One region of the Variovorax sp. GW460-12-1-14-LB1 genome, then DNA from elsewhere that is predicted to be linked to it. Evidence: predicted binding sites of a transcription regulator. Region 1 holds the regulator's gene; each other region holds the start of a gene.
The links. The regulator sigma-54, encoded in region 1, starts transcription at its own class of promoters, with help from an activator protein. The targets are predictions, from matches to a motif close to TGGCANGNAANCTGCTTT.

Region 2: AC07Y4_RS23565 (transglutaminase family protein) is a predicted target of sigma-54. The motif match lies at 4,074-4,091, and genes of this name have one in related genera.
Region 3: nirB (nitrite reductase large subunit NirB) is a predicted target of sigma-54. The motif match lies at 4,471-4,488, and genes of this name have one in related genera.

Annotation. Positions count from the first base shown of each region.
Region 1 covers NZ_JBWKYF010000055.1:16,300-22,932, forward strand. The annotation lists gene AC07Y4_RS23675 (YceI family protein) at 1-360, shown strand, start outside; gene AC07Y4_RS23680 (LysE family translocator) at 386-1,033, shown strand; gene AC07Y4_RS23685 (phospholipase D family protein) at 1,038-2,654, opposite strand; gene rpoN (RNA polymerase factor sigma-54) at 2,665-4,254, opposite strand; gene lptB (LPS export ABC transporter ATP-binding protein) at 4,272-5,066, opposite strand; gene lptA (lipopolysaccharide transport periplasmic protein LptA) at 5,063-5,782, opposite strand; gene AC07Y4_RS23705 (thiol:disulfide interchange protein DsbA/DsbL) at 5,905-6,549, opposite strand.
Region 2 covers NZ_JBWKYF010000054.1:33,595-40,227, forward strand. The annotation lists gene AC07Y4_RS23555 (circularly permuted type 2 ATP-grasp protein) at 1-1,479, opposite strand, end outside; gene AC07Y4_RS23560 (DNA internalization-related competence protein ComEC/Rec2) at 1,578-4,043, opposite strand; gene AC07Y4_RS23565 (transglutaminase family protein) at 4,165-6,633, shown strand, end outside.
Region 3 covers NZ_JBWKYF010000001.1:65,783-72,415, reverse strand. The annotation lists gene AC07Y4_RS00335 (bifunctional protein-serine/threonine kinase/phosphatase) at 1-495, opposite strand, end outside; gene AC07Y4_RS00330 (formate/nitrite transporter family protein) at 513-1,325, opposite strand; gene nirD (nitrite reductase small subunit NirD) at 1,376-1,717, opposite strand; gene nirB (nitrite reductase large subunit NirB) at 1,742-4,261, opposite strand; gene AC07Y4_RS00315 (YbaK/EbsC family protein) at 4,711-5,199, shown strand; gene AC07Y4_RS00310 (DUF1289 domain-containing protein) at 5,196-5,465, shown strand; gene AC07Y4_RS00305 (2-hydroxychromene-2-carboxylate isomerase) at 5,462-6,100, shown strand; gene AC07Y4_RS00300 (MFS transporter) at 6,313-6,633, shown strand, end outside.

The DNA.
Region 1 (6,633 bases):
GACATCAGCTCCATCAACACCGGCGTCGACCTGCTCAACCGCCACGTGCAGAGCAAGGACTTCTTCAACGTGGCCGAATTCCCCACCGGCCGCTTCGTGGCCGAGCGCATCGACTTCAGCGGCGACAAGGTGACCGACGTGCCCGGCACGCTCACGCTCATGGGCCAGACCAAGCCGGTGACGCTGAAGGCCGTGCGCTTCAACTGCTACCTGAACCCGCTGATCAACCGCCAGGTCTGCGGCGGCGACTTCGAGGCCACCGTGCAGCGCAGCGACTGGGGCATCACCTGGGGCCTGAACTTCGGCTTCGAGAACAAGGTGAAGCTGCTGGTGCAGGTCGAAGCCGTGAACGTGCAATGAACCCATCCCCCACCGGAGCCCACTCATGACCGACGCCCACTTCCTGTCCCTGCTCGGCATCGCCGGCGCCATGGCCGTGGGCGCGATGAGCCCGGGCCCGAGCTTCGTGATGGTGGCGCGCACGGCCGTGGCCTCGCGCAGCGACGGGCTCGCGGCGGCGCTGGGCATGGGCGCCGGCGGGCTGGCGTTCTCCATCGCGGCGCTGGCCGGGCTGCAGGCGGCGTTCCTCGCGGTACCGGCGCTGTACCTCGCGATCAAGGCCTTCGGCGGTGCCTACCTGATCTACCTGGGCTTTCGCATCTGGCGCGGCGCGCGGCAGCCGCTCGCGGTGACGCCCGACACCCTCGCCTCGCCGCGCCAGCAAGGCCGCAGCGGACGCACCTTCCTGCTCGGCCTGGCCACGCAGATCAGCAACCCGAAGACGGCGGTGGTGTACGCGAGCATCTTCGCGGCCTTCCTGCCGCGCGAGGTGCCGCTGGTGCTCGCGCTCGCCGTGCCGGCCGTGATCTTCTGCATCGAGACGGGCTGGTACGCGATCGTTGCGCTGGCGCTGTCCTCGGCCGCGCCGCGCGCGGCCTACCTGCGCTACAAGACCTGGATCGACCGCGCGGCCGGCGGCGTGATGGGCCTGCTGGGCTTGCGGCTGGTGTGGTCGGCGGTGCGCGGCACCTGAGGCCCTAGAGCAGGCTCTCGGGCGTGAGCGGCGCCAGCAACTCGAGCATGGTGCGGTCCCAGAAGCCCGAGTCGGGTTCTTCGTGCAGCACGGTGGTCTTGCCGCCTTCCTCGCTGACCCATTCGATGCGCCGCGAGCCGACTGCGCCCGCATCGGCGCCTTCGGCAAAACGCAGCCGGTAGGCGCCCTGCTGCTTGAGCACGTCGAGCAGCTTCAGGGTCTGCTGCGCCATCTCGGGGCTGCGGATGAACAGGCCGATCTCGGTGTTGTGGATCTCGGAGCGCGGATCGAAATTCATCGAGCCGACGAACAGGATGCGCTGGTCGATCACCGCCGACTTGGCATGCAGCCGCCCCACCGACGTGCCGAACAAACCCAGCCGCACGCTGCGCCGCGTGCGCGCGGAACTCAGCTCGTGCAGCTCGGCGCCCAGCGCCAGCATGTCGGCGCGGTAGCGGCGGTAGGCGGTGTGCACCAGCGGTTCGTCGGTGGCAGCGAGCGAATTCGTGACCACGCTGATCTTCACGTTGCGCCCGCGGATCTCGCGCATCACCTCCAGCCCCGACGCGCCCGGAATCAGGTAGGGCGACACCAGCGTCACCTCGCTGCGCGCGCGGCGCATCTGCTCGACCACGTTGTAGCGCACGCTGTCCACGTCGAGCAGCGGCACGCCGCCATACGACGCGGTCTTGCCGATCACGCGGTCGGGTGAATCGGCATAAGCCTCGGCGGTGGTCCAGATCAGGCCGAGCTTGCCGGCGTCGAGGTCGTCGGCCACGGGGCTGTAGCCGAGCAGGTCGTTGGGCGCAGGCCTGGGCGGCGGCGGCGTGGTGTCGGGGCCGGTGGCGGCGTCGAAACGGCGCTGCAGCTCTTCGCGCGGCAGGTCGGTGTGCACGACCGCGCCGATCGGGCGCACATGCGGGCTGTTCCAGTACTGGTCGAACAGCACGCCCAGTCGCGGGATCAGCGCGCCCGTGACGAAGGTGTCGAGGTCGATGAAGTTCGGGCCGGTGGTGCGGCGGAAGTACTGGTTGCCGATGTTGCGCCCGCCCGCCACCGCCATCGCGCCGTCGGCGATGAAGAGCTTGTTGTGCATGCGGCGGTTGACGCGGCTGAAGTCGAACAGCGACGCGGTGAAGCGCTTGAGCAGGCTGCCGCGCCCGGCCGGGAACGGGTTGAACAGGCGCAGCTCCACGTTCGGCGTGGCGGCCAGGCCGAGCAGCAGCTCGTCTTCGCCGGAGGTGTACAGGTCGTCCATCAACAGGCGCACGCGCACGCCGCGTTGCGCCGCATCGCGCAGGGTGCGCAGCAGGTAGCGGCCGGTCTCGTCGTTCTCGATCTGGTAGTACTGCACGTCGAGCGTGCGCTGCGCGCGGCGCGCCAGCTGCAGCCGCGTGTCGAAGGCGAAATCGCCGCCGGGCATCAGGCGAAAGCCGCTGAGGTCGGGGTCGGGCTGCGAGGCCAGCGCGATCTTGCCGAGCGCGGTGTCGGCCGAGACGGCGATGGCCTTGGTGGGCGGGCGCGGTGCCTCGTCGGGCAAGGTGGCACAGCCGGCGAACAGCGATGCAGCCACGAGGGCGAAGACCCAATGCCCCCAGCGCGACAGCAGGCGACGGGTCATCGTGGGCTTTCTACAGGGCTTTGCGCAGGTTGGCCGGTGCGATGCGCAAGGCCTCGCGGTACTTGGCGACGGTGCGGCGCGCGCACTCGATGCCCTGCTCTTTCAGCATCTCGGAAATCTGGCTGTCGGACAGCGGCTTCTTGATGCTTTCCGAACTCACGAACTGCTTGATCAGCGCGCGCACCGCGGTGCTCGACGCGTTGCCGCCGGTCTCGGTGCCCAGCGCCGAGCCGAAGAAGTACTTGAGCTCGACCGTGCCGAAGGGCGTGGCCATGTACTTGGCGGTGGTCACGCGCGAGATGGTCGACTCGTGCAGGCCCAGCTCGTCGGCGATCTCGCGCAGCACCAGCGGGCGCATGGCCAGCTCGCCGTGCACGAAGTAGCTCTTCTGGCGCTCGACGATGGCGTTGCTCACGCGCAGGATGGTGTCGAAGCGCTGCTGGATGTTCTTGATGAACCAGCGCGCCTCCTGCAGCCGCTGCGACAGCGCCTGGCTGCCCTCGCCCTTGTGCGACTTGAGCGCCCCGGCGTAGATGTCGTGCACGCGCAGGCGCGGCATGACCTCGGGGTTCAGCATGACGCGGAACTTCACGTTCGTGCCGCGCCCGGTCTTGGTCACGATCACGTCGGGAATGACGATGTTGCGCTCGACGTCGACAAAGCGGCGCCCTGGCTTGGGTTCGAGCCGCGCAATGACTTGCAGCGCCGAGCGCACCAGCTCTTCGTTGGTGCGCGTGAGCGTGGCCAGGCGCTTGAAGTCGCGCCGCGCGAGCAGCTCCATCGGCTGCTTGCAGATCGCGATGGCGGTCTTGCGGATGAGCGCTTCGGCCTCGGTCTCGTCTTCGCTGGCGAGCGCCTTCAGCTGGATGCTCAGGCATTCGCCCAGGTCGCGCGCACCGACGCCGACCGGCTCCAGGCTCTGCAGCAGGCCCAGCGCCACCTGGAAGTGGTGCACGAGGTCGTCGAACTGGTCGTTGTCGTCGCCCGCCAGGCCCGAGGCCAGCGCGGGCAGCGAGTCTTCGAGGTAGCCGTCGTCGTTGAGCGACTCGATCAGGAAGCGCAGCGCGGCGCAGTCGTTTTCATTGAGCCGCAGGCTCAGCGCCTGGCGGTGCAGGAAGGACTGCAGCGACTCCTGGCTGCGCGCGAGTTCGGTGGCATCGGCACGCTCGTCGTCGCCCAGGTTGTTCTGGCGCGCGGGTGCGTCGCTGCCCCACTCGCTGTCGTCGGGCGCCATGTCGACGGTGCCGTCGCCTTCCCAGTCGGGCTCGCGCTCAGCGATCTCGGCGGCGGGGCCGTCGGTGTCGGGGGTCGAGGAGGTGGTGTCGCTGGACGTGGAGGAAGTGCTGGCGGCGGACGGCGTGAACTCGGCCTCCCCCTCGCCCGCGTCGTCGCGCGGCACCGGCGCATCGGCCGTGTCCAGCCCGAACTCCTCGCGCGCCGCTTCTTCCGCGGTGCGTTCGAGGAACGGGTTCTCGTCCAGCATCTGCTCCACTTCCTGGCTCAGTTCGAGCGTGGAGAGCTGGAGCAGGCGAATGGACTGCTGCAGCTGTGGCGTCAGCGCCAGATGCTGCGAGACGCGAAGGGACAGCCCTTGCTTCATGGAGACCCGACCCTCCCTTACATGCGGAAGTGCTCGCCGAGGTACACCCTGCGTACCTCGGCGTTGTCGACGATCTCCGAGGGTGTGCCTTGTGCCAGCACGTGCCCGTCGCTGATGATGAACGCGTGATCGCAGATGCCCAGCGTTTCACGCACGTTGTGGTCGGTGATGAGCACGCCGATGCCGCGCTCTTTCAGGAAACTGATGATCCGCTGGATCTCGATCACCGCGATCGGGTCGATGCCGGCGAAGGGCTCGTCCAGCAGGATGAAGCGCGGCTGCGTGGCCAGTGCGCGCGCGATCTCGACGCGGCGGCGCTCGCCGCCCGACAGCGCGAGCGCGGGCGAATCGCGCAGGTGGTCCACGCGCAGGTCGGCCAGCAGGTCGGCCAGGCGCTCTTCGGTGTGCTGCTTGGTCAGCGGCATCATGCGGCCGTTGGCGTCGGGCTCGCGCTGCAGCTCGAGCACGGCACGCACGTTTTCCTCGACCGTGAGCTTGCGGAAGATCGAGGCTTCCTGCGGCAGGTAGCTCAGGCCCATGCGCGCGCGGCGGTGAATGGGCATGTGGGCGATGGGCTCGCCGTCGATGGTGATCTCGCCGGCGTCGGCGCGCACCAGCCCGACGATCATGTAGAACGAGGTGGTCTTGCCCGCGCCGTTGGGGCCGAGCAGTCCGACGACCTCGCCTTTTTGCACATCGAGCGAGACGTCTTTCACGACCGTGCGGCTGCCGTAGCTCTTCTTGAGGCCGCGCGCCACGAGGCGGCTGCCCGGAATGCCGTCGGCGGTCTGGGTTCCTGCGGTTTCGATCACTTGCGCCCTTCCCCTTCGGTGCCGCCCAGCGTGGTGCTCGGGCGCAGCCCGGCGCCGGGCGCGGGGGTGGGTGCCGGGGCCGCGGGCTTCTTGCCGCCGGCCGCGGGTGCGGAGCCGGGCGCCGCCGGGGCCGGCGTGGCCTTCGGCGTGAGGATGGCCTTGACGCGGCCGCCGCCGCCCGCCGAGACGCCGGCGTTCGGCGGCACGAGGGAGCCGTTGACGGTGTAGGTGTCGTTGCTCTGGTCGTAGACGATCAGCGCGCCGCTGCTCTCGTCGTTGGCCGTGGCGCCGATCAGCCGGCGCATGACGGCGCGGCGGATGAACTTGACGTTGTCGGCGCGGCTGTCGTACTCGATGACTTCCGACTCGCCCTCGATCCACTCGTCGCCGGCGTTGCGCTTCTGCTTGTAATAGGCCAGCTTGCCGGGCGCCGCCGTGACCACGCCGTACTGGTAGCCCTCGGCGTCCTGGCGCACGTCCAGCCGCGCGCCGCGGATGATGATCGTGCCCTTCGTGACCAGCACGTTGCCGGTGAACACGCTGGTCTGTTTCAGGTCGTCGTAGCGCATCGAGTCGGACTCGATGTTCATCGGCTTGGTGCGGTCGGCGGTTTCGGCCAGGGCGCCCGAGGCGGCGCCGGCCAGCAACAGCGCGCCGAAAGCCAGGCGGCCGAGGCGACGAAGGGTGGGGAATGTGGGGATGGAGGGCAATGTCATAAAGGCACGAAACTTGCTCTGAAACATTGTATGCGTGGGATGGCAATTGCCCACCGCCGCCAATGAAAAAGCCCGCCGAAGCGGGCCTTGCATTCGACCGAAGAACCAGGTCGCCGGGTCGGTCAGCCCTTCTTGGCTTCGCCGATGAGGAAGGTCGCGACCTGCAGCACCTTGGACATGCTGCCGGCGGTTTCGCCGTCGACATACCAGCGGCCCGCCACGGCCAGGGCCGGCACGCCGGCGACCTTGTAGGCCTCGGTCTGTTGCGCCGCGCGGCGGGCCTTGCTGGCCACGCCGAAGGACGCAAAGGCTTCCTTGAACTTGGCGCCGTCGAGGCCGGCACGCTCGGCCCAGGCCTGGATGTTGGCGTCGCCGTTCAGGTTCTGGCGCTGCGCGTGGATGGCGGCGAACACCTTCGGGTGGTACTCGTCGAGCTTGCCCATGGCTTCGAGCGTGAAGTACAGGCGCTGCTTGGCTTCGACGTCGTTGCCCACGAAGGGCACCGGGATGCGGCGGAAGGCCACTTCCTTCGGGGCTGCCTTGACCCAGGCTTCGAGCGAGGGCTCGAAGTCATTGCAATGCGGGCAGTTGTACGAGAAGAACTCGACCACCTCGACCTTGCCGACGGGTGCATCGACGGGCACGCGCTTGTCGAGCACGAGGAAATCGGTGCCGGCCTTGGGGGCGCGCTGGGCGTGTGCCGGAACGGCAGCCAGCGAAAGCAGCCCGATCGAAGTGGCGGCCAGCGAAAAGTCACGACGTTTCATGGAAAAGGTTCTCCTGTGGGTACCGCAGTACAGAGCCGGCGCGCCGCCGGGAGTTCCCCGTGGACGGCGCGACCGAGGCGCTGG
Region 2 (6,633 bases), on a different contig from region 1:
CGACTGCGTGGCCGCCTTCGGCTTGGCCGTGCGGTCCGCTTCGAGAATCCAGGTGTCCTTGGTGCCGCCGCCCTGCGACGAGTTGACCACCAGCGACCCTTCCTTGAGCGCCACGCGCGTGAGGCCGCCGGGCACCATCTGCACCTCGCTGCCCGAAAGCACGAAGGGACGCAGGTCGATGTGGCGCGGCGCGATGCCGGCGTCGACGAAGGTCGGCGAGGTCGACAGGCTCAGCGTGGGCTGGGCGATGTAGCCGTCGGGCTTGGCGATGACGGCCTTCTTGAAGTCTTCGATCTCGGCCTGCGTCGCGGCCGGGCCGATGAGCATGCCGTAGCCGCCGGCGCCGTGCACCTCCTTGACGACCAGGTCCTTCATGTTGTCGAGCGTGTACTGCAGCTCGTCCTTGTTGCGGCACATGTAGGTGGGCACGTTCTTCAGGATCGGCTTCTCGCCGAGGTAGAACTCGACCATCTTCGGCACGTAGGGGTAGATCGACTTGTCGTCGGCCACGCCGGTGCCCACGGCATTGCAGATCACGACGTTGCCCTGGCGGTAGGCACGCATGAGGCCCGCGCAGCCGAGGGTGGAGGTCGGGCGGAACACCTCGGGGTCGAGGAAGTCGTCGTCGACGCGGCGGTAGATCACGTCGACCCGCACCGGGCCGCGCGTGGTGCGCATGTAGACGAAGTCGTCCTTGACGAACAGGTCTTGTCCCTCGACCAGCTCCACGCCCATCTGCTGGGCCAGGAAGGCGTGCTCGAAGTAGGCGCTGTTGTACATGCCGGGCGTGAGCACCACCACCGTGGGCTCGGCCGTGGCCGGCGGCGCGCTGGCGCGCAGGGTTTCGAGCAGCAGGTCGGGGTAGTGGGCGACCGGCGCGATGCGGTTCTGGTTGAACAGCTCGGGGAATAGCCGCATCATCATCTTGCGGTTCTCGAGCATGTAGCTCACGCCGCTGGGCACGCGCAGGTTGTCTTCGAGCACGTAGTACTCGCCGTTGCCCTGGGCATCGGGGGCGCGCACGATGTCGATGCCCGAGATGTTCGAGTAGACGTTGTGCGGCACGTTCACGCCCATCATCTCGGGACGGAACTGGGCGTTGTTCAGGATCTGCTCGGCCGGGATGATGCCGGCCTTGATGATTTCCTGGTCGTGGTAGACGTCGTACAGGAAGCGGTTGAGCGCCGTGACACGCTGCACCAGCCCCTTTTCCATGCTCTCCCACTCGTGGGAGGGAATGATCCGAGGCAGCAGGTCGAACGGGATCAGCCGCTCGGTGCCGGAGCCGTCCTCGTCCTTGGCGCCGTACACCGCGAAGGTGATGCCGACCCGGCGGAAAATCATTTCCGCCTCTTCACGCCGCGATCGCATCACCTCACCGGGTTGCTTCGCAAGCCATTGGTCGTAGCGCTTGTAGTGCTGTCGGATTGCAGCGCCCGCATAGGGGAGCTGCTCATACATCTCGTCGAATTTGTGCATGGAACGACCAATCTCCTTGAGCCATAGCTTAGCAAGTTCGAGGCCAGTAGAAGCCCTAGGTTTGGGCCCGATGCGAGGGCATTTCGCGTTTCGGACCGTCATGGCATGCGGTGGCGCCAGTAGCGCAGGTCGTGCGCGCGTTCACACTTCACCTCGGCGGGCCTCGGGCTCGCCCAATGGGCAGCGCCGCAGCGCGGGCTGTCGACCACCTGCACGCCGCGCTCGACATAGCGCGCCACCACCTCGGGCGCCGGGTGGCCGAAACGGCTTCGGTAGCCGGCCTGCACGAGCGCGATGCGCGGGCGCACGGCGTCCAGAAAAACCTCGCTCGACGAGGTCTTGCTGCCGTGGTGCGGCACCAGCAGCACGTCGGCCGACAGCCCCGGCGTTCGTGACACCAGCGCGGCCTCCTGCAGGCGCTCGATGTCGCCGGCCAGCAGCACCGTGGCGCGGCCGTTGCCGATGCGCAGCACGCACGACACGGCGTTGGGCCGCGTGAAGCCGAGGTAGTCGCTGTCATAGGGAAACAGCACCTCGAAGTCGACGCCGTCCCAGGTCCAGCGCTGCCCGGCCTCGCAGCGGCGCGCGGGGCGCAGCGCCTGCAGCGGGTGCCCGGCCTCGATGGAGCTCAGCAGTGCCGCCTGCGGCTGCATGGCGAGCACGGCGGGTGCGCCGCCGGTGTGGTCGATGTCGCGGTGGCTCAGCAACAGCAGGTCGAGCCGTTCGCCGCGTGCGCGCAGCAGCGGCACGAGCACGCGGTGGCCCGCGTCGCTGTCGAGCCCGTAGCGCGGGCCGGCGTCGTACAGCAGGCTGTGCGTGGCGGTGCGCACGAGCACCGCGTTGCCCTGCCCGATGTCGGCGGCGAGCAGGTCGAACTCACCCACCGCAGGTCGCGCCGGCTGCCACAGCAGCACCGGCAACAGCAGCGGCAGGCCAAGCGCGCGCACCGACCGCGGCAGGCGCATCGCCAGCAGCACGCCGCCCGCCACGCCGCTTGCGGCCAGCCACGGCGGCGGCGCGGCCATCGACAGCGTGGCGAACGGCAGGCCGGCGAGCGCCTGCAGCAGCAGCGCGAACAGCTTCACCGCCCCGGCGGCCACGTCCCACAGCGGCGGCACCGCCACGCCGAGCATCGCCAGCGGCGTGATCACCAGCGTCACCCACGGGATCGCGAGCGCGTTGGCCACCAGCCCGACCGCCGACACCTGCTGGAACAGCAGCAGGCTCAGCGGCGTGAGCGCCAGCGTGATCGTCCATTGCTCGCGAAAGAAGCGCCCCAGGCGCGTGAGCGCGCCCACCCTGCCCTCGCCCGGCACGGCCGTGGCGGAGGCGAACAGCACCGCCACGGCGACGAAGCTGAGCCAGAAGCCGGCCTGCAGCAGCGCCCAAGGATCGGCGGCCACCACGACCACCGCCGTCAGCAGCCAGACGTGCGGCCACGGCCAGCGCCTGCCGGTCAGGCGCAGCAGCGCCACGGCCGCGAGCATCCAGACCGTGCGCTGCGAGGGCACGCCCCAGCCGCTGAAGAGCGCGTAGAGCGCGGCCAGCCCCACGCCGCCGGCGAGCGCGGCCTGTTGCGCGGGCAGCCGCAGCATGAGCCGGCTGCTGCGCCGCCAGAGCGCGCCCACGACATGCGCCGCGAACCACGCGAACAAGGTGATGTGCAGGCCCGAGATCGACATCAGGTGCGCGACGCCGGTGGCGCGGAACACGTCCCAGTCGGCACGGTCGATGGCGCCCTGGTCACCGGTGACGAGCGCGGCGATCACGCCGGCCTGCCGCCGGTCGTCCACGCGGGCGAAGACCGCATCGCGCACGGCTTCGCGCGCCCGCTCGATCGGGTGCCGCCAAGTGGTGCCCATCAGTTGCGGCGCGGGGTCGCGCGCTCCGGCCCGCACATGGCCTTGCGCATGCACGCCCTGCTCCCACGCCCACAGCTCGCTGTCGAAGCCGTGCGGATTGAGGTTGCCGTGCGGCGCGCGCAGGCGCACGGTCAGTTGCCAGCGCTGGCCGGCATGCACCTCGCCCACGGTGCGTGCGACGGATGCGCGACGTTCGGCGGGCTGCTCCCACATCCCGCTGTATTCGCCGTACCAGGCGAGTGCGATGCGCGGTGGCACCGTCGGCGGCACCGCATCGGAGGCATCGGCCCACTGCGCCGTCTCCACATCGAAACGGAAGCGCGTTCCGATCTCGCCGGGTTGTGGCATCTGCGAGACCACACCCGTGAGCCGCAGGTCGCGTCCTTCGAGCTGCGGCTCCAGCGCCCCTTGCGCGTAGGCCGTGGCACGCCATCCGGCGAGCCCCGCGCCGGCCATCGCGCCGCAGGCCAGCGACAGCACGAGCACCGCCCACCGAGGCCCACGCCACCGCCACAACAGCCATCCGCCGCCGAGCCCCACGAGCAGCAACGCGACGTAGACACCCGCCGCCCACAACAGCGGCTGACGCAGTTGCACCGCCGCGCCGAGCAGCGTGCCGCCCAGCGCAACGAAGGCCCCCGACCCACCCGCGACAGCCTCGGACGCACGCCGCGACTGCCCTCCCGACACCCCGGAATCCATGATGCAAACCCTCCCCCAACCCACGCTCGATGGCGCGTTAATTGCTTGGCAACTGGGCTAGTATGCGTCTCACCAGAGACATCTTTTCGATGCAACCTCGCTGCACTGCACGCCCCTACGCATGTCCATCCACGCCGCACTCCACCACGTCACCCACTACACATACGACCGCCTGGTGCAGTTGGGCCCGCAAGTCGTGCGACTGCGCCCCGCGCCCCATTGCCGCAGCAATGTGATCTCGTACTCGCTGCGGGTCGAGCCGGCCGAGCACTTCGTCAACTGGATGCAGGACCCGTTCGCCAACTACCAGGCGCGGCTCGTGTTCCCCGAGAAGACGCGCGAGTTCAAGGTCACGGTCGACCTCGTGGTCGAGATGGCGGTCTACAACCCCTTCGACTTCTTCCTGGAGCCGCAGGCCGAGAACTTTCCCTTCAAGTACACGGCCTCGCAGGCCGAAGAGCTGGCGCCCTACCTCGTCACCGAGAAGCCCACGCCGCTGCTGCAGGCCTACCTCGACAGGATCGAGCGCAAGGAGCAGCGCACCATCGACTTCCTGGTCGGCATCAACCAGCAGGTGCAGAAGGACGTCAGCTACCTCATCCGCATGGAGCCCGGCGTGCAGACGCCGGAAGAAACGCTCAGCAACGGCAGCGGCTCGTGCCGCGACTCGGGCTGGCTGCTGGTGCAGCTGCTGCGCCACTGCGGCCTGGCCGCGCGCTTCGTGTCGGGCTACCTGATCCAGCTCACGCCCGACGTGAAGGCCCTCGATGGCCCCAGCGGCACCACGGTCGACTTCACCGACCTGCACGCCTGGTGCGAGGTGTTCCTGCCGGGCGCCGGCTGGATCGGCCTGGACGCCACCTCGGGCCTGCTGGCCGGCGAAGGCCACATTCCACTCGCCTGCACGCCCACGCCGTCGAGCGCCGCGCCCATCGAAGGCGGCGTCGACGAATCCGAGGTCGAGTTCAGCCACGAGATGAAGGTCACGCGCATCTACGAATCGCCGCGCGTCACCAAGCCCTACACCGAAGAACAATGGGCCGAGGTGCTCGCGCTCGGCGACGCGGTCGATGCGCGCCTCGTCGCCGGCGACGTGCGCCTGACCATGGGCGGCGAGCCCACCTACGTGGCCACCAGCGACCGCGACGCGCCCGAATGGAACACCGACGCGCTCGGCCCCACCAAGCGCGGCTACGCCACCGAGCTCGTGCACAAGCTGCGCGCCGAGTATGGCCAGGGCGGCTTCCTGCATTTCGGCCAGGGCAAGTGGTACCCGGGCGAGCAGCTGCCGCGCTGGGCGCTGTCGATCTTCTGGCGTGCCGACGGCCAGACGCTGTGGCACGACCCCGCGCTGTTCGCCGACGAGCGCTTTCCCACGCACTACACGAGCGAGGACGCGCGCCGCTTCACCACCGTGCTGGCGCACAAGCTGGGCCTCACCGAGCGCTACATCCAGGCCGGCTACGAGGACACCTACTACTACCTGTGGCGCGAACGCCGCCTGCCGGTGAACGTCGACCCCTTCGACTCCAAGCTGGACGACGAACTCGAACGCGTGCGCCTGCGCCGCGTGTTCACGCAGAAGCTCGACGCGGTGATCGGCTACATGCTGCCCATCGAACCCGGCAACGCCAACAGCGACGCGCCCGCGCTCGCCGGCCCCGGCTGGAAGACCGGCCCCTGGTTCCTGCGCGACGACCGCCTGTTCCTGATCCCGGGCGACTCGCCCATGGGTTACCGCCTGCCGCTCGACTCGCAACCGTGGGCCAGCAAGGGCGACTACCCCTATCTCATCGAGCGCGACCCGACCGCGCCGCGCGCCGCGTTGCCCAGCGCGTCCGACTACCGCGCGCGCTATGCCACCGCCACCCCGGTGGCCGGCGCCGACCTGGGCGAGGTGCCCTACACCTTCGGCGCGCCGCCCGTGGTGGCCGCGTCGCTGCGCATGCAAAGCCCCGGCGATGCGGCGAAGGGCGATGCAGCAGCTGCTGCGGATGCCGCCACACCCGCCACGCGCCAGCCGCTGCGCGGCGAATCGGCCCACTGGGTCACGCGCACCGCGCTGTGCGTCGAGGTGCGCGACCCGCGCCGCGCCAACGGCCCCGCGGCCGAGAAGAAAGGCAGCGCCTCGGGCGTGCTCTACGTCTTCATGCCGCCACTGGCGCGCCTGGAGGACTACCTCGACCTAGTCGCCGCCGTCGAAGCCACCGCGCAACAACTGGGCGTGCGCATCGTGATGGAAGGCTATCCGCCGCCGCGCGATCCGCGCCTGAAGATGCTGGCCGTGACGCCCGACCCGGGCGTGATCGAAGTCAACATCCACCCGGCCCACAACTGGAAGGAACTCGTCGACCACACCGAGTTCCTCTACAACGCCGCGTTCGAGACGCGCCTGTCGGCCGAGAAGTTCATGACCGACGGCCGCCACACCGGCACCGGCGGCGGCAACCACTTCGTGATGGGCGGCGCCACGCCGGCGGACAGCCCGTTCCTGCGCCGGCCCGAGCTGCTGGCCAGCCTGCTGCTGTACTGGCACAACCACCCGTCGCTGAGCTACCTGTTCTCGGGCATGTTCATCGGCCCGACCAGC
Region 3 (6,633 bases), on a different contig from region 1:
GAGGTACGACTCCACCGACGACACGCGCACGCGGTGGTCTTCGGTGAGCTGTTCGAGCGCGCCGGCATGCAGCCGGTGGATGCGCGCATCGCCCACGTGCAGCAGGTGCGCGTCGCGGCCCTTGAGGATCAGCGCGCTGAAGGTGCAGACGTAGCCGCTGTCCTTGTCGAAGCGCGCGTCGCTGCGCATCGTCTGCGCATGCAGCCAGGCGTTGGTGGCGCCCAGCACGCGCTGCGCCGCGCGTTGCACCGACCAGGTGTCGGAGGTCGCGTAGTAGTCGTCGAGAAAGCCGCGCACGGCCGCCGCGCTCGCCACCTGGCTCACGCGGCTGGAGCCGATGCCGTCGGCCAGCGCCACGGCGATGCCCTTGGACACGCGCAGCGCGCCCTCGGGCAGCATGGCGCCGTGGAAGTCCTGGTTGACCGGCGCGTGAAGCCCCGCCAGCGAATGCTGGCCGAGCGTCACGCGCAGCTGCTTGCGCTGCGGCGCGGGCATGCGAACGATGCGGTGGCTCAGCCGGCGACGCGCTTGGCCGCCGTCTTGTAGTGCGTGGCGTACAGCGTGAGGCCCACGAAGGTCAGGCCGCCGACGAGGTTGCCGATCACCGTGGGCAGTTCGTTCCAGATCAGGTAGTCCATGAAGGTGAACTTGCCGCCCAGCATCAGGCCGGCGGGGAACAGGAACATGTTGACGATGGAGTGCTCGAAGCCCATGTAGAAGAAGACCATCACGGGCATCCACATGCCGATGGCCTTGCCTGACACGGTGGTCGACATCATGGCCGCGACCACGCCGGTCGAGACCATCCAGTTACACATCACGCCGCGAATGAACAGCGTGAGCATGCCGGCCGCGCCGTGCGCCGCATAGCCGACGGTGCGGCCTTCGCCGATGTGGCCGAGCTTCTCGCCGATGGCGTTGGGCGCTTCGCTGAAGCCGAAGGTGAAGATGATCGCCATGAACACCGCCACCGTGAGCGCGCCCGCGAAGTTGCCGACGAACACCAGGCTCCAGTTGCGCATCACGCCGGCCCAGGTGGCGCCGGGGCGCTTGTCGAGCACGGCCAGCGGCGCCAGCGTGAACACGCCCGTGAGCAGGTCGAAACCCAGCAGGTACAGCATGATGAAACCGACCGGGAACAGCATGGCGCCGACCAGCGCATTGCCGGTGTTCACGGTGATGCTCACGGCGAAGGCCGCGGCCAGCGCGAGGATGGCGCCGGCCATGTACGAGCGGATCAGCGTGTCGCGCGTGGACATCAGCAGCTTGGATTCACCGGCGTCGACCATCTTGGTCACGAATTCGGCAGGGGCGAGGTAGGCCATTCGGGGTCCTTGGAGAGAGGCTGAAAAAATCGGAAGAGGGCGAAGCGGCGTCAGGCCAGCGCGACGAGCACGCGGCCGTCCTCGACGCGCACCGCATGCGCGCGCACCGAGTGCTCGGGCGCCTCCAGGCATTCGCCGCTGCGCAGGTCGAAGTGGTTCTTGTAGAGCGGCGAGGCCACGACGATGCGCTCGCCCAGGCTGCCGACCAGCCCGCGCGAGAGCACGCTGGCGCCGGCCTTCGGGTCGACGTTGTCGATGGCGAAGAGCGAGGGCTCCTGGCCGACGCGAAAGATCGCGACATGCACGCCGTCGACCAGCGCGCACACGCCGGTGTCGGGGAGGATGTCGCCGGCGGCGCACACGGCGGTCCAGTTCAGGGTGTCGGTGGTCATGGGGTTTCCTTCGTTGTCGGTCGCTCAGGCGGCGCTGGTCTCGCGGCGTTCTTCGGGGCGCGCAGGGCGGTTCTGGCCGCGCTCCTGCACGAAGACGATGTGCTCGTCGGGCTTCTCGCTGTTCACGAAGGAACGGAAGCGCTGGCGCGTGGCGGGGTCGTTCACCGCGGTCTTCCATTCGCACTGGTAGGTGTCGACCACGTGCTGCATCTGCGCCTCGAGCTCGGCGCCCAGGCCCAGCGTGTCCTGCAGCAGCACGCCCTTGAGGTAGTCGAGGCCGCCCTCGAGGTTCTCGCGCCAGGTGCTGGTGCGCTGCAGGCGGTCGGCCGTGCGCACGTAGAACATCAGGAAGCGGTCGATCATGCGGATGAGGTCGGCCTTGCTCAGGTCGCTCGCCAGCAGCTCGGCGTGGCGCGGCTTCATGCCGCCGTTGCCGCACACATAGAGGTTCCAGCCCTTGTCGGTGGCGATGATGCCGACGTCCTTGCCCTGCGCCTCGGCGCATTCGCGGGTGCAGCCCGACACGCCGAACTTGATCTTGTGCGGCGCGCGCAGGCCCTTGTAGCGGTTCTCCAGTTCCACGGCCAGGCCGACGCTGTCGTCCACGCCGTAGCGGCACCAGGTCGAGCCCACGCAGCTCTTCACCGTGCGCAGCGACTTGCCGTAGGCATGGCCCGACTCGAAGCCGGCGGCGATGAGTTCTTCCCAGATGGACGGCAGCTGCTCGACGCGCGCACCGAACATGTCCACGCGTGCCCCGCCGGTGATCTTGGTGTACAGGCCGTACTTCTTCGCGACCTGGCCCACGGCGATCAGCCCCTCGGGCGTGACCTCGCCACCGGGCATGCGCGGCACCACGGAGTAGGTGCCGTCCTTCTGGATGTTGCCCAGGAAGTAGTCGTTGCTGTCCTGCAGGCCGGCCAGGTCTTTCTTGAGCACGAACTCGTTCCAGCACGAGGCGAAGATGCTCGCGGCGGTCGGCTTGCAGATGTCGCAGCCCAGGCCCTTTCCATGCTTCGCGAGCAGGTCGGCGAAGCTGCGGATCTCGCCCACGCGGATGAGGTGGTACAGCTCCTGGCGCGAGTAGGGGAAGTGCTCGCACAGGTGGTTGTTCACGGCCATGCCGCGCTTGGCCATTTCCATCTTCATGACCTGCGTGACCAGCGGCACGCAGCCGCCGCAGGTGGCGCCGGCCTGGGTGCAGGCCTTCATCTCGGCGGGCGTGCACACGCCCTGGCCCACGGCCTCGCAGATCTGGCCCTTGGTGACGCTGTTGCACGAGCAGATCTGCGCGCTGTCGGGCAGGGCCTCGACGCCCAGGCCTGGCTTGGCCTTGCCGTCGCTGGACGGCAGGATCAGGAACTCGGGCTCGTCGGGCAGCGCGATGCCGTTGAGCGCCAGCTGCAGCAGCGTGCCGTACTCGCTGGCGTCGCCGACCAGCACCGCGCCCAAGAGCTGGTTGCCGTCTTCGCTGACCACGATCTTCTTGTAGACCTGCTTGCGCTCGTCGATGTACTGGTAGGCGCGCGACTTCGGTGTCTTGCCGTGCGCGTCGCCGATGCTGGCGACGTCGACGCCCATCAGCTTGAGCTTGGTGCTCAGGTCGGCGCCGGTGAAGGCGGCGTCGTCCTGGCCGGCGATGTGGCGGGCGGCCACGCGGGCCATGTCGTAGCCCGGCGCGACGAGGCCGAAGGTCTGTTCGTTCCACGAGGCGCATTCGCCGATGGCGTAGACGTTGCGGTCGCTGGTGCGGCAGTGGCTGTCGATCGCCACGCCGCCGCGCGGCCCCACGGCCAGCAGGCTCTGGCGTGCGAGTTCGTCGCGCGGGCGGATGCCGGCGGAGAACACGATCATGTCGGTCTCCAGGTGCGTGCCGTCGGCGAACACCATGCGGTGCCGCGCGCTCGCGCCGTCGACGATCTCCACCGTGTTGCGGCCGGTGTGCACGTGCAGGCCCAGCGCCTCGATGCTGCCGCGCAGCGCACGGCCGCCGCCTTCGTCGACCTGCACGGCCATGAGGCGCGGCGCGAACTCGACCACGTGCGTTTCCAGGCCCATGTCGCGCAGCGCCTTGGCGCATTCCAGGCCCAGCAGGCCGCCGCCCACCACCACGCCGCTGCGCGACTTGGCGCCGCAGGCCTTCATGGCGTCCAGGTCCTCGATGGTGCGGTAGACAAAGCAGTTCGGCCGGTCGCGGCCCGGCACGGCCGGCACGAAGGGGTTGGAGCCGGTGGCCAGCACCAGCTTGTCGTAGGCGATCACCTCGCCGTCGGCCGTGGTCACGGTGTTGTTGCGCCGCTCGACAGCCACGGCCCGCGCGGCCAGGCGCAGCGTGAAGCCGCTGCGCTCGAAGAAGCCGGGCTCGACCAGCGACAGGTCGTCGGCCGTCTTGCCGGAGAAGTACTCGGACAGGTGCACCCGGTCGTAGGCCGGGCGCGGCTCTTCGCACAGCACGGTGACCTGTGCGCCGGGAATGCCGAGCGTGTGGAGTTGCTCGAGGAACTTGTGGCCGACCATGCCGTGGCCGATGACTGCGATCTTCATTGGGGGTCCTGCACGCAACCGGCCCTGGAAGGCGCCCCCGCAGCCACTGTCGAACAGACAGCGTCGTTGGGGCCCCCGCGACGGAACGGATGCGAAATGGGTTGGAGCAGACGAACCGGCGGCGGGCGGCCATCGGTGCGCTTGAACCCCGCCGTCGTTAGCGGAGGCACTGCGAACCCGCCGCAGAAGCCGGTGGGTCGCCACCGTGTTCAGCAATAAGCGTGCCGCGCTCAAAAGCCCGTGCGGCGGGCCTTGTCGGCCGATGGCGCACCGAAATCGGACCGGGGCCGGCACGCCGCGCACGGGCGTCGTGCGCCGGCGCTCTCCGCATTGGTGCGCCGGGGTGCAGGGGCGCAAGGGGGCGGCGGCGCCGGTGCGCGGGGCTTTTCCGTATGCTCGGGGCCTTGCAACGCAGGGCGAACGCCCCCACGAACCCCGAAGAACTTGCCATGTGCGGCTCCGAACTCCATTCCCTCCCTGAAGGTGTCCAGCGCGTCTCCCGCGTGCTGCAGGACGCCGGCCATCCCCATGCACCCCGCATGCTCGACGACGCCTGCCGCACCGCGCAGCAGGCCGCCGACGCGCTGGGCATCTCGGTCGGGCAGATCGCCAAGAGCATCATCTTCCGGCGCAAGAGCGACGAGGCGGCGGTGCTGGTCATCACCTCGGGCGACAAGCGCGTCGACGAGAAGAAGGTCGATGCCATCGTCGGCAAGACCGGCCGCGCCGACGCCGACTTCGTGAAGGCGCGCACCGGCTTCACCATCGGCGGCGTGTCGCCGGTGGGCCATGTGACCAAGCCCGTGGTGCTGATCGACCGCGAGCTGTTCCGCTTCGAGGAGATCTGGGCCGCCGCGGGCCATCCGCACGCCGTGTTCCAGCTGCACCCGACCGATTTAGAGAAGCTCACCGGCGCGCCGGTGGCCGACGTGGTGTGAACTTCGACGAAGCGCATGCGCTCGCCGAGCGCGCCGGGACCGTGCAGCGCATGGCGGGCGAGGTGCCTTCGCCGTGCTCGTCGGTGTGCCGCATGGACCGCCTGAGCGGCTTCTGCGAAGGGTGCCTCCGCACCATTCCCGAGATCGCCGGCTGGAGCAAGATGGAAGACGACAGCCGCCGCCAGGTGTGGCGCGCGATCGAGCTGCGGGCCCAGGCCGGCATCTGGCGCGTGCCCGAACCCACCACAGGAGACCACGACGCATGAAGCACATCGACTTCTATCTCGATTTCATCTCGCCCTACGCGCACCTGGCGTTCGAGCACCTGCCCGAGGCGCTCGAAGGCCTGAGCGTGAGCGTGGCCTACAAGCCGGTGCTGCTGGGCGCGCTGCTCAAGCACCACGGCCAGCTCGGCCCGGCCGAGATTCCTTCGAAGCGCAGCTGGACCTACCGCCACGTGCTGTGGCTGGGCCAGGCGCACGGCATCCCCATCGAGATGCCGGCCTCGCACCCCTACAACCCGCTGCCGCACCTGCGCCTGGCGGTGGCCACGGGCGACGACGGCAGCATCAGCCGCCTGGCGGCCGAAACCCTCTTTCGCCATGTGTGGCGCGGCGGCGAAGAGGCGGGCGATGCCACGCGGCTGGCCGCGCTCACGGCGCAGCTGCAGCCGAAGCGCGACGTGAACGGCGACGACAACAAGGCCCTGCTCAAGCGCAACACCGACGAGGCCGTGGCGCAGGGCGTGTTCGGCGTGCCGTGCTACGTGGTCGACGGTCGCCTGTTCTGGGGTTTCGACGGCCTCGCGATGCTGCGCGCCTACCTGCAGGGCGACGCCTGGTTCGACGGTCCGCAATGGACCGGTGCCGACCAGCGCCCCTCGTTGCTGCGCAAGAGCTGAGGCTTTTTGCTGCTTCGCAGCAAGGACTGAGGACAAACCCGCGCAGGGTCCTTGTTTCTTACAAGCTGAAACGAGCAGCGCGGGTTTCACCCTAAACCGTAAGCGCCCGTTCAGTTTCGCGAAAGCCTCGGGTCAGTCGCGCCTCCAAGAATGCCCCACGGTCCCGAATGCCGGGAACCGATGGACGCATACATACACACCAGGAGACGACGATGGCAGCCACGCTAGATTCAAGGGGAGTGCCGCATCCGGCCCCCCGGCCCATGTCCGCGGAGGAGAAGAAGGTCATCTTCGCCTCCTCGCTCGGCACCGTGTTCGAGTGGTACGACTTCTATCTGTACGGTTCGCTCGCCGCGATCATCGCGAAGCAGTTCTTCAGCGGCCTGGATGCGGGCGCGGCCTTCATCTTCGCGCTGCTGGCGTTCGCCGCCGGCTTCCTGGTGCGTCCGTTCGGCGCCATCGTGTTCGGCCGCCTGGGCGACATGATCGGTCGCAAGTACACCTTCCTGGTGACGATCCTGATCATGGGCCTG